One region of the Acidovorax sp. AC410 genome, then DNA from elsewhere that is predicted to be linked to it. Evidence: riboswitches for the same ligand, from Rfam matches in the RefSeq annotation. Region 1 holds a riboswitch; the other holds the start of a gene.
What was found. Region 1 has a riboswitch for cyclic di-GMP ahead of AC0IZS_RS08605 (hypothetical protein). Riboswitches for the same ligand answer to the same signal wherever they lie in the genome.
Positions count from the first base shown of each region.

Region 2: linked by a shared signal. The riboswitch ahead of AC0IZS_RS02435 (methyl-accepting chemotaxis protein) and the one ahead of AC0IZS_RS08605 (hypothetical protein) in region 1 are both predicted to bind cyclic di-GMP.

Region 1 is NZ_CEEDCG010000001.1:1,861,999-1,868,360, reverse strand. Features, by position in the region: gene AC0IZS_RS08635 (CopG family transcriptional regulator) at 1-350, opposite strand, end outside; gene AC0IZS_RS08630 (hypothetical protein) at 482-718, opposite strand; gene AC0IZS_RS08625 (pyridoxamine 5'-phosphate oxidase family protein) at 792-1,295, opposite strand; gene AC0IZS_RS08620 (zinc ribbon domain-containing protein YjdM) at 1,439-1,798, opposite strand; gene dinG (ATP-dependent DNA helicase DinG) at 1,863-4,025, opposite strand; gene AC0IZS_RS08610 (hypothetical protein) at 4,182-4,454, shown strand; cyclic di-GMP riboswitch class I at 4,586-4,684, shown strand; gene AC0IZS_RS08605 (hypothetical protein) at 4,833-5,837, shown strand; gene AC0IZS_RS08600 (GTP-binding protein) at 5,837-6,362, shown strand, end outside.
Region 2 is NZ_CEEDCG010000001.1:548,153-554,514, forward strand. Features, by position in the region: gene AC0IZS_RS02430 (chemotaxis protein CheW) at 1-260, opposite strand, end outside; gene AC0IZS_RS02435 (methyl-accepting chemotaxis protein) at 260-1,987, opposite strand; cyclic di-GMP riboswitch class I at 2,171-2,264, opposite strand; gene AC0IZS_RS02440 (tautomerase family protein) at 2,338-2,562, opposite strand; gene AC0IZS_RS02445 (methyl-accepting chemotaxis protein) at 2,663-4,447, opposite strand; gene AC0IZS_RS02450 (methyl-accepting chemotaxis protein) at 4,716-6,362, opposite strand, start outside.

The DNA.
Region 1 (6,362 bases):
GTCGCCTGCGCCAGCGCGGGCGGCACGTCGTCTTCGATGCTGGCCAGGCCCAGCACGCGGATCTCCAGCCTCTGGCCCGCGGCCTGCACGGCCTCCAGGTCGGTGCGGCCAAAGCGCTGCAGTCCCAGCACGAGCATCTTGCGTGCCACCACCTGGCGCACCTCCTCGTTCTGGGTGCTCAGCTGGTTGCGGATGGCGGTGCGGATGAAATCCGTGCGGTTGGCGTAGAAGCCCTCCGATACGAGCAGATCGATGTGCCCCAGGTCCACATAGCCGAGGTTGATGGTGATTTTTTCCGAATCGGGGACCTTGCTGCGCAAGGCCAGGGAGGTGGTGGAAGTGGGGTTCATAGTGCCTTTTGGCCGTCTTGTGCCATCCATATGGATGGTAAATGGATGGTGAATCGGCGTTTTCAAGGGTCGGCCATCAAAAAGAAAGAGCCCAAGGGGCCCTTTCTGGTGCGTGGCGGCCGTGCGCGGGGTCAGCCCGCGCCGCGACTCCCGCCACCGCTGCTGCTGCCCGCGCCGCCTTGGCGCGACTGGCCCTGGTTGCCGCTGCCCAGGTGGGTGTCGCGGTCGCCACGGCTTTCGGGCGTGCGGCGACCCTGGTTGATCTGCGTGGTCTTGTCGCCTGCGCTGTTGTGGGCGTTGGCCACCTTGCCGCTGCCGTCGCTGGCGGCATTCAGGTCGTCGTCGGTCTGGTTTTCCTTGCTGCTCATGGCAATCTCCTGTGGTGCGGAAGTGAACGGTGCGCCCGACGGGAAGCGGGGCGCACCAGTGGGAGGCGCTGCCTCAGGACAGCGTCAGTTCCTTGTGCTCGCCCAGGTCGCGCGGCTGCTCGCCCGTGATGGCGGCCTTGGCCATCTTGAACAGCTGCACCATCTTGCTTTCCTTGACGTCCCAGTACTCGGCGTGGCCCAGGCGCACGGCCAGCAGCGCCAGGTTGGGGTCGGTGTGGCCCGCAGGGAACCAGGCCTTGGCCATGGGCGACCACAGGGCTTCCTTCTGGGCCATGTCTTCCACGAAAGTGGCCTGGCCCGACAGGGACACATAGCTGTCATCGCCCGGGTCGGCATACGACACGTTCACCTGGCCATCGGTCAGCAGGCGGCCGTAGAGCTCGCCATTGCGCGGGATGAAGAAGTACAGCAGCGACTGCTCGTCGATGCTGCGGTTCTGCGTGGTCAGCGGGTGTGCGTGCAGCATGCCGTTGGCATGGCGGTGCGTGAGCATGCCGAATTTGATGTCCTTGATCAGCTTCCACAGCGTCTCGCGGGCAGGGGTGTCGTGTTCCATGGGGGTGCCTCCGGCAGATGGTGAATGGGTAAAAATTCACTGTAGGCGGCATGGCGCGTGGCGGGCGTCGTCCCCCGGCCCGGCTTGGGGAGGGCATTGTCTGACAGCAGCGCCTCGCAGTGCTCTGCCTCAGCCGGAATCGATCACGCCTTCTTCAGGAACTCCGACTTCAGCAACATGCTGCCCAGGTCCGTCGTGCAGTCCACGTTGTGACCATCGGCGCCGTCGACCAGGCGGATGCCCTTGATCTTGGTGCCCTTCTTGAGGGTGGATGACGAGCCCTTGACCTTGAGGTCCTTTACCAGGATGACGGCGTCGCCCTGGGCCAGCGGATTGCCATGGGCATCGCGCACGGTGCCGTCACCCCCGGCCTCGTCGGCTTCTGCCGCTTCGGCCACCATGGGCCATTCAAAACTGCAGTCGGGGCAGGCATGGCTGCCGTTGCCATCGGGGTAGGTGTTCTCCAGGCCGCATTGGGGGCAGGCGGGGATGGCGCGGGTCATGGAAGGCTTTCTGTCTTTTCTGGAGAGAGGGTCGGAGCCGCATGGCGGCAAAGGGGGGCGCTGCTCAGCGCGGCTTGCGCTGCTCCAACGCAAACGGCGGCAAGCCCTTGAGCAGGCGCTGCCCGTACGAGGTGTTCATGAGCCGCTTGTCGTAGCAGTACACATGCGCCTGGTCTTCCTCGGTGCGGATGGCGCGGCCCACCCACTGGGCCAGGCGGATCGCGGTGGCGGGCACCACCAGCTCGCTGAAGGGGTCGCGCCCTACCGCGCGCAGCCATTCGGCACGGGCTTCGCCCACCGGGTCGTCGGGCGGGGCGAAGGGCAGCTTGGTGATGAACACCGACTCGCACAGCCGCCCCGGCAGGTCCAGCCCCTCGCCAAAGGACTGCATGCCGAAGATGACCGAGGGCTGCCCCTCGGCCACGCGCTCGCGGTGGCGCTTGAGCAGCTGCGTGCGCGGCAGTGCGTTCTGCACCAGCACCACGCTGCGCATGGCGGTGGGCAGGGCCTCCACGGCCTGGCGCATCTGCTCGCGCGAGGTGAACAGCACCAGCGCGCCGTATTCCACATTGGCGATGTCGTAGAGCAGCGCGTCCACCATCTCCGCCGTGAAGGCGGCAGCGTTCTTGGGGTCGGCATGGGTCTCGGCCGCGATCAGCGTGCCTTGGGCGGCGTAGTCGAAGGGGCTTGGCACCTCCAGCGTGGTGGCCGCCGCATCGCCGTGCAGGCCCGACTCGCGCATGAAGAACTCGAAGTGCCCGCAGCTGGTGAGCGTGGCCGAGGTCAGCACCGCGCCGCGCACCGCGCTCCACAGGTGGTTGCGCAGCGTGGTGCCGGGCAGTATGGGGCTGGCATGCGCCTTGACCACGATGAAATCGCCCTCCACCTCCAGCGTGAACCACTTGGCCGCCGGCACCGCGCCCTCGGGCGCGTCCTGCAGCAGCAGTTGGGCGGTGGCGTGCAGCTCTTCCAGGCGTGGCGCCAGCATGCCGATCTGCGCGTACAGGGTGGACAGGCGGCGTGCCTCGTCGGGCTTGTCGCGCATCTCGGCGCGCAGGGACTTGGAGATGGCGCGCAGCGCTTCGAGAAAACCGTCGGCGCTGGCGGCCAGCAGGCCCAGCGGTGCGATCAGCGGTTCGGGCAGCACACCGCGCGGTACGCGCACGCGCGCCGGACCCCAGGCGTCCTTCTGGCTCTTGAGGGCCGTGCCGTACACGTCCATCACGATGCGCGCCAGGTCCTGCAGTGTCTGGCGCAGCTGGCCCGAGTGCTTGGGGATATCGGCGATCTCCTCCACTTCGAGCAGCGCGCCAATGCGCAGGCCCCGGCTGGCCAGGCGCTCGATCCAGGTCACGCGGCTCAGGTCCATGCTGCAGGCGAACTGGTCCAGCGCCGTTGCAGGCAGGTGGTGCGCCTCGTCCAGCACCAAGAGGCAGTTGTCCAGCTCGGGCAGCACGCGTGCGCCCAGGGAGGACAGCAGGAGGTCGTGGTTGGCGACGATCACCTGCGCCCCCACCAGCTCCTTGCGCTTGTCGTAGTAGGTGCATTGGCTGAAGGCCGGGCAGTGCTTGCCGGTGCAGGATGCACCCTCGGCCGCCACGGCGCTCCATACCTCGGGCTCGGGCGGCGTGTCCAGGCTGTCGCGGTCTCCGTCCCACCCGCCCTTGCCCAGGGTCTGCGACATGGCCGAGTAGAACTGGATGCGCGCCTCGGTCTCCTGGCGCGGGCGTTTGGCGCGGGCGGCGGCCTCTTCCTCGGCGAACAGGTCGTCCTCCATGGCCTCCTCGGCCTCCCCGGTGCCGGCCAGGCGGTCGAGCTTGAGCTTGCACACATAGCGGCCACGCCCCTTGGCCAGCGCGAACTTGAAGGGCTGGGGCAGCAGCTTGGCCAGTGCGGGCAGGTCCTTGTTCACCAGCTGCTCCTGCAGCGCCACCGTGGCGGTGGATATCAGCACCCGCGTGCCGCGCGACAGCGCCATGGCAATCGCCGGCGCGCAGTAGGCCAGAGACTTGCCCACGCCGGTGCCGGCCTGGATCACGGCAATCGACCGGGTGGGCGCGGCCTCGCCCGCTTCCTCGTCCACCTTGCCCAGCGTGGCGTGGCTGAAGGTGTGCGCCACCTGCTCGGCCATGCGCCGTTGCCCGCCGCGGCTGCGAAACCCCGGCGTGGCCTGCACCACCGCGTCGAACGACTGCAGGGCCGCCTGGGCCCACTCTGTTGAAGACATAAGGACGAGAGTGTGGCATATGGTTGGGCATACAGTGTTTTGCGTGCCTCTCATCCTGTCATGCACATGGGAAATGGGCCTACACCGCCCCGTGCCGGGCGCTCCTACGATGGGCTGCGACCCACTTGCGCCGCTGTGGCGCCCAAGGAAGAACCCATGCCCACGACCGCCGATCCCCGCACGACCGAAGCCTCGGTGGACACCACCAGGCGCCAGACCGCGGCCACCCCTACCCGCGGCGACGCCGACCCGGCCAACCCCGCCCAGGAAGAAAACCCCAAGCTGCCGCACGAGCGTGACCAGTCGGTCGACATGACCCACGGCAAGCCCGACGCACAGGTACAACAGGCCTACCGCGACGTGCAGCGCGGCCTGCAGGACACGGACCGCGGCCCCCCGGCCGACAAGGCCTACCAGAAGCAGAAATAGCACAGCGCGGCGCCTGCTGCGCCGCCAGGCCGGTGCATCGGCGCAACACCTGGGAACCGCCCGCCACGGGCGGCGCGTTGCGGCGTGGCAATCAATGGTTGCCAGCGCAACCCATTCCCCTATACTGAAAAACACTGAAACGGCACCCCCGCGCGAAAGTCGGGTCCGCAAAGCCACCGGTCTACCGGCACCGAGACCTGCCTCGGGCCCAGGACAGCGGGGCTGCCACGTTGTATCCAGGGTTGCTCAGGGGAGCCGCCGTCTCAGTGGTCGTCACACCCAACCGAGAGGCCGCCCCAGCGATGCAACACCGCCCAGGTCCCGCACTCGCCGTTTCTGCTCCTGTTCTTCCTGCATCGAGCGCGGGCCGGGCCATCCATGGCCGCCTTCACGGGCGCCATCCTGCTGCACAGGGGGCTTGACGGTATGGGCGACGGGCTGGTCATCGGTACCCAGGACATTGCGCAGAAAGACCAACTGGTGCTGCGCGCGCTGGTGCGCCTGCTCGAAGGCGGGGTGAACATCCGCGCGCGCTTCAGCGAGCAGCTGGCCGAGTGCAATGTGGTCTTCGTTCCCGGCCACTGGCCTTACCGCTTCCATGCCCCCTGCATCACGGTGCGCGTGCTCGACCCCGACGACACCGGAGCGGCGCTGGAGCAGACGGCCGACCTCACCGTGGCTACGCCGCTGCGCATGACGAACGTCATCGCCGTGCTGCAGTCGGCCACCCAGCGGGTGCATGGCGCATCGCAGTTTGATCCGGTCAAGGGCCAGCGCGCCCTGTTCGAGCTGCTCGGCGAGCGCACCCGCACGGCCGAGCGCCGCCGCGCCGTGGTGCCCATGAGCGCGGGCCAGCAGATCGTGTTCGACTTCGTGCAACAGCTGGTGCATACCTCCATGCCGATGGAGGTGTTGCTCTCGGGCGCCTATACCCTGGGCGAGCCGCACCGGGTCAGCCCGGTGGAGGAAGAGCTCATCCGCTCCGTGCCCGCCCACAGCCTGCGCCACCTGCTGTGGAGCCTGGCCATGCGGCTGGCGCAGACCGGTGCCAGCGCCCCGCTGCGCCCCGGCCACTACCGGCTGCTGCGCTGGCCCGATGCGATCGGCCTCACGGCCGCAGGCCACCCGCGTCTGGCGGCGTTGCTGACCAGCCGGGCCCTGAGCTACGAGCAGGTCTGCGCCAAGAGCGGCGTGCCCGAGGCCACCGTGCGCTGGTTCCTCGAAGCCTGCCTGGCGCTGGGCCTGGCGGTGGACGAGGGCAGCGCCGAGGCGGCGACGGCCGCCCCCGCCCATGGGGCCACCGCGAAGCCTTCCCATCCACCGGCCGCAGCCACCCCACCGGGCTGGCTCGGCAACCTGCGTGAACGGCTCAAGCTATGGTGATGCCCACCCCTGCCCCTGCCGTGACTGCGGGCACCTCGCGCGACCTCAAGATCGTCTTCACGGGGCCCATGGGCGCCGGCAAGACCACGGCGATCCGCGCCATCAGCGATGGCGAGGTCCTCTCCACCGACGTGCCCATCACCGGCGGAGCCGAGCTCTCCATGCCCGGCAAGACCATGACCACCGTGGGGCTCGACTACGGCGAATGCCGCCTGGGCGACCAGTGGGTGCTCAAGCTCTTCGGCACGCCCGGGCAGGAGCGCTTTCGCTTCATGTGGGACATCCTGGGGGCCGGCGCCTTCGGCCTGATCGTGCTGGCCGACAACTCGCAGCCCGACCCCGTGGGCGAGGTCGCGCGCTACCTCACGGCCTTTGCGCCCCACGTGCCGGCGCGGCGCACCGTGGTCGGCGTGGGCCGGCTCGACACCCACCCTTCGCCCAGCGTCGCCGACTACTGCGAGCAGTTGGGCGCTCTTGGATACAACCCCCCGGTGCTGGAGGTGGACGTGCGGCGCGATGCCGACG
Region 2 (6,362 bases), 1.3 Mb from region 1:
ACCACGGTGGAGGGCGTGAACCCGGCGCTGGCGCAGTGCAGGCGCACGCGCAGATCGAGGATGGGAACCACCACGCCGCGCAGGTTCACCACGCCCAGCAGGAAGCCCGCCGCGCTGGGCATGCGCGTGGGCTGCTCGTAGGAGCGGATCTCCTGCACCTTCATGATGTCGATGCCGTAGCTCTCCTCGCCGAGGCGAAAGCTCAGGTACTGGCCTGCAGCGGCCAGCGGCGCGCCGGCGCTCGGGTTCAATGCGCTCATCAGAAGCTCGCCCACTGGTCATCGTCCCGGGTACTGGCGGCCTTTTCCGCGAGCCGCGGCGCAACGCCCATTCGGGTCGGCAGTGCCGCCTTGGCCTGCGCCGCCTTCGGGGGCTGCAGCGCAGTTGCGGGGGACTTGCGCACCGGGGCTGCGGCAGGCGTGCTGGCGTAGCCCACGGCCGCCGCGCCGACGTTGAACACCGACACCACCTCGGCCAGGTGCTGGGCCTGGTCGCGCAGCGCCGCCGCCGCCGCTGCCGATTCCTCCACCAGCGCGGCGTTCTGCTGCGTCATCTGGTCCAGGTTGGTCACCGCCTGATTCACCTGCCCGATGCCATCGCGCTGCTCGCTGGCCGAGGCGGCGATCTCCGCGATCAGGTCGGTCATGCGGCGCACGCCGCCCACGATCTCGCCCATGGCCTGGCCCGCCTGGCTCACCTGGGCCGAGCCCTTTTCCACGGTTTCCACCGAGGCGCCGATCAGGGTCTTGATCTCCTTGGCCGCCTGGGCGCTGCGCTGGGCGAGGTTGCGCACCTCGCCGGCCACCACCGCGAAGCCACGGCCCTGCTCGCCCGCCCGGGCTGCCTCGACCGCCGCGTTCAGCGCCAGGATGTTGGTCTGGAAGGCGATGCCGTCGATCACGCCGATGATGTCCGCGATCCTCCTGGACGAATCGCTGATCTGCTGCATGCTGACCACCACCTGGGCCACCACCTCGCCGCCGTGGGTGGCCGCCTGGGCGGCGCCCAGCGCCAGCTGGTTGGCCTGCTGCGCCGTTTCCGAGGACTGGGACACCGTGGCGGTCAGCTGTTCCATGCTGGCGGCCGTCTCCTCCAGGTTGCTGGCCGTCTGTTCGGTGCGGCTGCTCAGGTCGTGGTTGCCGTTGGCGATCTCGCTCGATGCCGTGGACACCGAATCCACGCTGCGGCGCACCTCCGTCACCACGCCATGCAGCTTGCCCACCATCAGCGACAGGGCCTGCAGCAGCTGGCCGAACTCGTCCTTGCGCCTGGAATGGACCTGCTGGGTCAGGTCCCCGCCCGCAATCGCGCCGGCCACGGCCACGGCGCGGTCCAGCGGGCGCGTGATCGAGCGCACCAGCAGGGAGGCCAGCACGATGCCGATCACGAACACCACGGCGGCGCTGGACAGGCCGAGCAGCGTGGCGTTGCGCTGCGCATGCCGGGCCTCGATCTTGGCCGCGTCGCGCTGGGCCTCCTGCACCTTGACGAAGCCCTTGAGCGCATCGACGTAGGCCACCGAGGTCGGCAGGAATTCCTTGAGCGCAAACTCCTTGCGCGCCCCAGGCTCGGCCGATGCCTTGACGGCGGGGAGCTTCTTGAGGGTGTCGAGCAGGGTGCCGCGGGCTTCGCCCACCTTGGCCAGCGCGGCCTTGTCGGCCTCCGACACGGCCGTGGCACGCACGCCCGCCTGGACTTCGCTGATGAGGGCCGAGCCGGCGTCCTGGCGGCTGGCGAAGAACTTCTCGATCACCTCGTCGGAGCTCGCCATGCTGGCCAGCGAACGCTCGGTATTGGTCTCGGTCAGGCCCTGCCAGCGCACCGCTGCGGTGATGTTGGCCTCGTAGCGCTGCACGTCGGCCAGCGCATTGTCCATGGCCAGGCTGGAGCGGTACTGGGTGAAGACAAACACCCCCAGCATCAGTACCAACAGGCCCAGGATCGTGCCCCACATCTTGGTGGCCACCCGGATATCGTTCAACTTCATTGCTTTTTCCCGAGATTCATCGTGTGGACTGACACAGGGGCGCCCGACCCCGTCCATCCCAGGAGGGGCGCCAAAAAGGCAGTCGACGAACGAGAGAAGAAGCGGGCGCGCGATCGGCGGCGCGCCATGCGGGTGCGCCCTGGCCTTGGCGGCAGGTCACCCGTGAACGCAGGTCATCCGGAAATCAGCGGCCCCGCTGCCATACCCCCTCGCGCACGAGGTCTCAGACCGGAAGCTTTGCGACCCCGACTTTCGTACGGGTGTGCCTTTGTGGGGCCGATCCTACCTGTAAGCAAATATGTCAGGAATATGGTCGGGTATAGGCGAAGGGGCTGCACAGCCCCTCCTCCTCAAGCCTGGATCGGTCCCTTGCCGCGCTGGCGCACCACGGTCACCTGCTCGCCGCCCACGCCCCAGTTGTCGGGATCGACCTCGTCGATGATGACGGTCACGGTCTCGGGCTTCTTGTCGAGCACCTCCACCATGAGCCGGGTGACGCCGGCAATCAGCGCGGCCTTCTGGGCCGAGGTGGTGGGGACGTCACGGTTGGCAAGGCGGATGTTGACCAGAGGCATGGCAGACCTTTCTTCGATGGTGATGAAGCCCCCTGATCTTGCATGAAGAAGAAAGGGCAGCCCGGGCCGCCCTTTTTTCACTGCTGCGCAGAGAGCGCCATCAGAAGCTTTCCCAGTCGTCGTCGCCGCCCTTGGCCGTGGCCCGGGGGGCCGCCGCCGGAGCTGGCCCGGCTGCTGCAGGCTTGGGGGCCGCTGCCGGCCTGGGCGCCGACGCCGTGAGCCGTGCCGTGGCTGGCGCGGGCGATTTGCCGGCAACGCCTTTGCGGGCGGGCGCGGCCACCGGCCGGCTGGCAGCCGGTGCAGGCCGTGGTGGTGCCGCCACCGGCGCCCGTGCCGGCATGGCCCCCACGTTGAACATCGACACCACCTCGGCCAGCTTTTGCGCCTGGTCGCGCATGGACGCGGCTGCCGCGGTGGACTCTTCGACCAGCGCCGCGTTCTGCTGCGTCATCTGATCGAGGTGCGTCACCGCCTGGTTGACCTGGGCAATGCCGTCGCGCTGCTCCGTGGACGAGGCCGTGATCTCTCCGATCAGGTCGCTCACGCGGCGCACGCTCGAGACAATCTCTTCCATGCTCTGCCCGGCCTGCGCCACCTGGGCCGAGCCCGATTCGACGTTCTCCACGCTGGCGCTGATCAGGGCCTTGATCTCCTTGGCCGCCTCGGCGCTGCGGCCTGCCAGGCTGCGCACTTCGCTGGCCACCACGGCAAAGCCCCGGCCCTGCTCGCCGGCACGTGCCGCCTCCACCGCCGCGTTCAGCGCCAGGATGTTGGTCTGGAAGGCGATGCCGTCGATGGTGCCGATGATGTCGGCGATCTTGCGCGAGCTGTCGGTGATCTGCTGCATGCTGCTGACCACCTGGCCCACCACTTCGCCGCCGCGCGCTGCGGCCTGGGCCGCCGTGCCGGCCAGTTGGTTGGCCTGGCGCGCCGTGTCCGCCGACTGGGACACCGTGGCCGTCAGCTGTTCCATGCTGGCTGCCGTCTCTTCGAGGTTGGAGGCCGTCTGCTCGGTGCGTGCCGACAGGTCGTGGTTGCCGTTGGCGATTTCCACCGAGGCCGAGGACACCGAGTCCACGCCATGGCGCACTTCCGTCACCACGCCGCGCAGGCGCGCCGACATGGCCGAGAGCGAGCGCAGCATGTGGCCGAATTCGTCCTTGCGGGTGGCGTGCAGCTCGCGCGTGAGATCGCCTGCGGCGATGGCATCGATGGTCTTGACCGCCTGGTCGAGCGGGTCGCTGATGGAGTGGACCAGCCGCCAGGCCAGGAAGATGCCCACCGCCAGCAGCACCATGGACAGGATGATGCCCGAGATGGCGTTCTGGATGCGGCGGCCCGTGGCGTCGGCGCGGATGGCGTCACGGCGCTTTTCCAGCACCGCCACAAAATCGTCCTGGGCCTTGAGGTAGACCGTGACCAGGGGTGCGAACTCCCTGTCCGCAAACTGCTGGGTGGCCACCGCATCGCCCGCGCCCTTGAGCTCCCAGGTCTTGGCGGTGGCGGCCAGCACCGCCTTGCGTGCGTCCAGCACCTTGTCGAGCGCCGCCTTTTCCTCGGGCGCGGTGGCAGACGCGACGATCTTCTCCTGCACCTTGTTGATGGCGCCGATGATCTCCTTGACCTTGGCGCCGTACTGCTCGGCGAGCACGGCATCGGTGGTCACTGCGCCGCCCATGACCATGTTGACGGCCGTCTCGGTGGCGCCGCGCCAGCGCACGGCGGAGGAGATGCGCCCCTCGATTTCGATGATGTCGTCCATCGCCGCCGACATGGCGTTGTTGCCGCGGTTCTGGGCGAAGCTGGAGAGCAGCAACATCGCGATCATCAGCCCCAGAAATGCACCCCAGAGCTTGCGGGAGACGCGGATATTGTCGAATTGCATGGATCTCTTTCCCTTGTGGATCTGGCCGGGATGCGCGATGGACCGCAAGCACATGGCCACGGAAACATTCGATTACATCCAACAGCCCATAGCCTACGCCAGCCGGGCGCCGGCAAGCGCCTCCGCTCACCGGGAAAAACCCCAATCTGGAGGGAGCACTCCAAAGGCGTTCAAGCAGGCGTTGCAACGCCCAGGCCCTGTGCAGTCAGGGCGATGGCAAGCTCAGCCTGGCTGCCCGGATCCGGCCCCCAGGCTCAAGGAGGTGACCTCAGAAGCTCTCCCAGTCGTCATCACCGCCTTTGGCCGTGGCCCGGGGGGCCGCCGCCGGAGCTGGCCCGGCTGCTGCAGGCTTGGGGGCCGCTGCCGGCCTGGGCGCCGACGCCGTGAGCCGTGCCGTGGCTGGCGCGGGCGATTTGCCGGCAACGCCTTTGCGGGCGGGCGCGGCCACCGGCCGGCTGGCAGCCGGTGCAGGCCGTGGTGGTGCCGCCACCGGCGCCCGTGCCGGCATGGCCCCCACGTTGAACATCGACACCACCTCGGCCAGCTTTTGCGCCTGGTCGCGCATGGACGCGGCTGCCGCGGTGGACTCTTCGACCAGCGCCGCGTTCTGCTGCGTCATCTGATCGAGGTGCGTCACCGCCTGGTTGACCTGGGCAATGCCGTCGCGCTGCTCCGTGGACGAGGCCGTGATCTCTCCGATCAGGTCGCTCACGCGGCGCACGCTCGAGACAATCTCTTCCATGCTCTGCCCGGCCTGCGCCACCTGGGCCGAGCCCGATTCGACGTTCTCCACGCTGGCGCTGATCAGGGCCTTGATCTCCTTGGCCGCCTCGGCGCTGCGGCCTGCCAGGCTGCGCACTTCGCTGGCCACCACGGCAAAGCCCCGGCCCTGCTCGCCGGCACGTGCCGCCTCCACCGCCGCGTTCAGCGCCAGGATGTTGGTCTGGAAGGCGATGCCGTCGATGGTGCCGATGATGTCGGCGATCTTGCGCGAGCTGTCGGTGATCTGCTGCATGCTGCTGACCACCTGGCCCACCACTTCGCCGCCGCGCGCTGCGGCCTGGGCCGCCGTGCCGGCCAGTTGGTTGGCCTGGCGCGCCGTGTCCGCCGACTGGGACACCGTGGCCGTCAGCTGTTCCATGCTGGCTGCCGTCTCTTCGAGGTTGGAGGCCGTCTGCTCGGTGCGTGCCGACAGGTCGTGGTTGCCGTTGGCAATTTCCACCGAGGCCGAGGACACCGAGTCCACGCCGATGCGCACCTCGCTCACCACGGAGCGCAGGCGGGTGGACATGCCCGACAGGGCCCGGGTCAGCAGGCCGAGCTCGTCCTTGCGGTCGTCATGGATGTTCTGCGTGAGGTCGCCGGCGGAGATGGCTTCGGCCAGCGACACGGCGCGGTCGAGCGGGCGCGTGATGGAGCGCACCAGCAGGGCCGCCAGCAGCATGCCCAGCACCACCACCGCAATGGCTGCGGCAGCGCCGATCACCACCAGGCTGGCGCGCGAATCGCGGGCCGCCTGTACCGCCGCGTCGCGCTGGCGCTCCTGCACGGCCACGAACTTGTCGATGGACTCCAGGTAGGCCACCGCTTTCGGGCGGTAGACCTTGGCCAGATAGTCCTGCTTGGCCGCCGCGTCGCCGGCCTCGGTCAGCTCCTTGAGCTTGTCGGTCTGCCCGCGGATATCGGCGCGCGTGGCGGCAACGTTGGCCAGGGCCGCCTTGTCGTCGGCCGATACCGAGGTTTTGCCGATCTTTTCCTGCACGGGCGTGATGCGCGCCGTGAGGGCTGCAACGCGCGTGTCGAAGTCGGCCTTGAGCGCCTGGTCGGTGGTCACGAAGCTGGCCATGGACATGGTGACGGCCACCTCGGCCAGCCCGCGCCAGCTCACCGCGGTGGTGATGGCGCTCTCGTATTT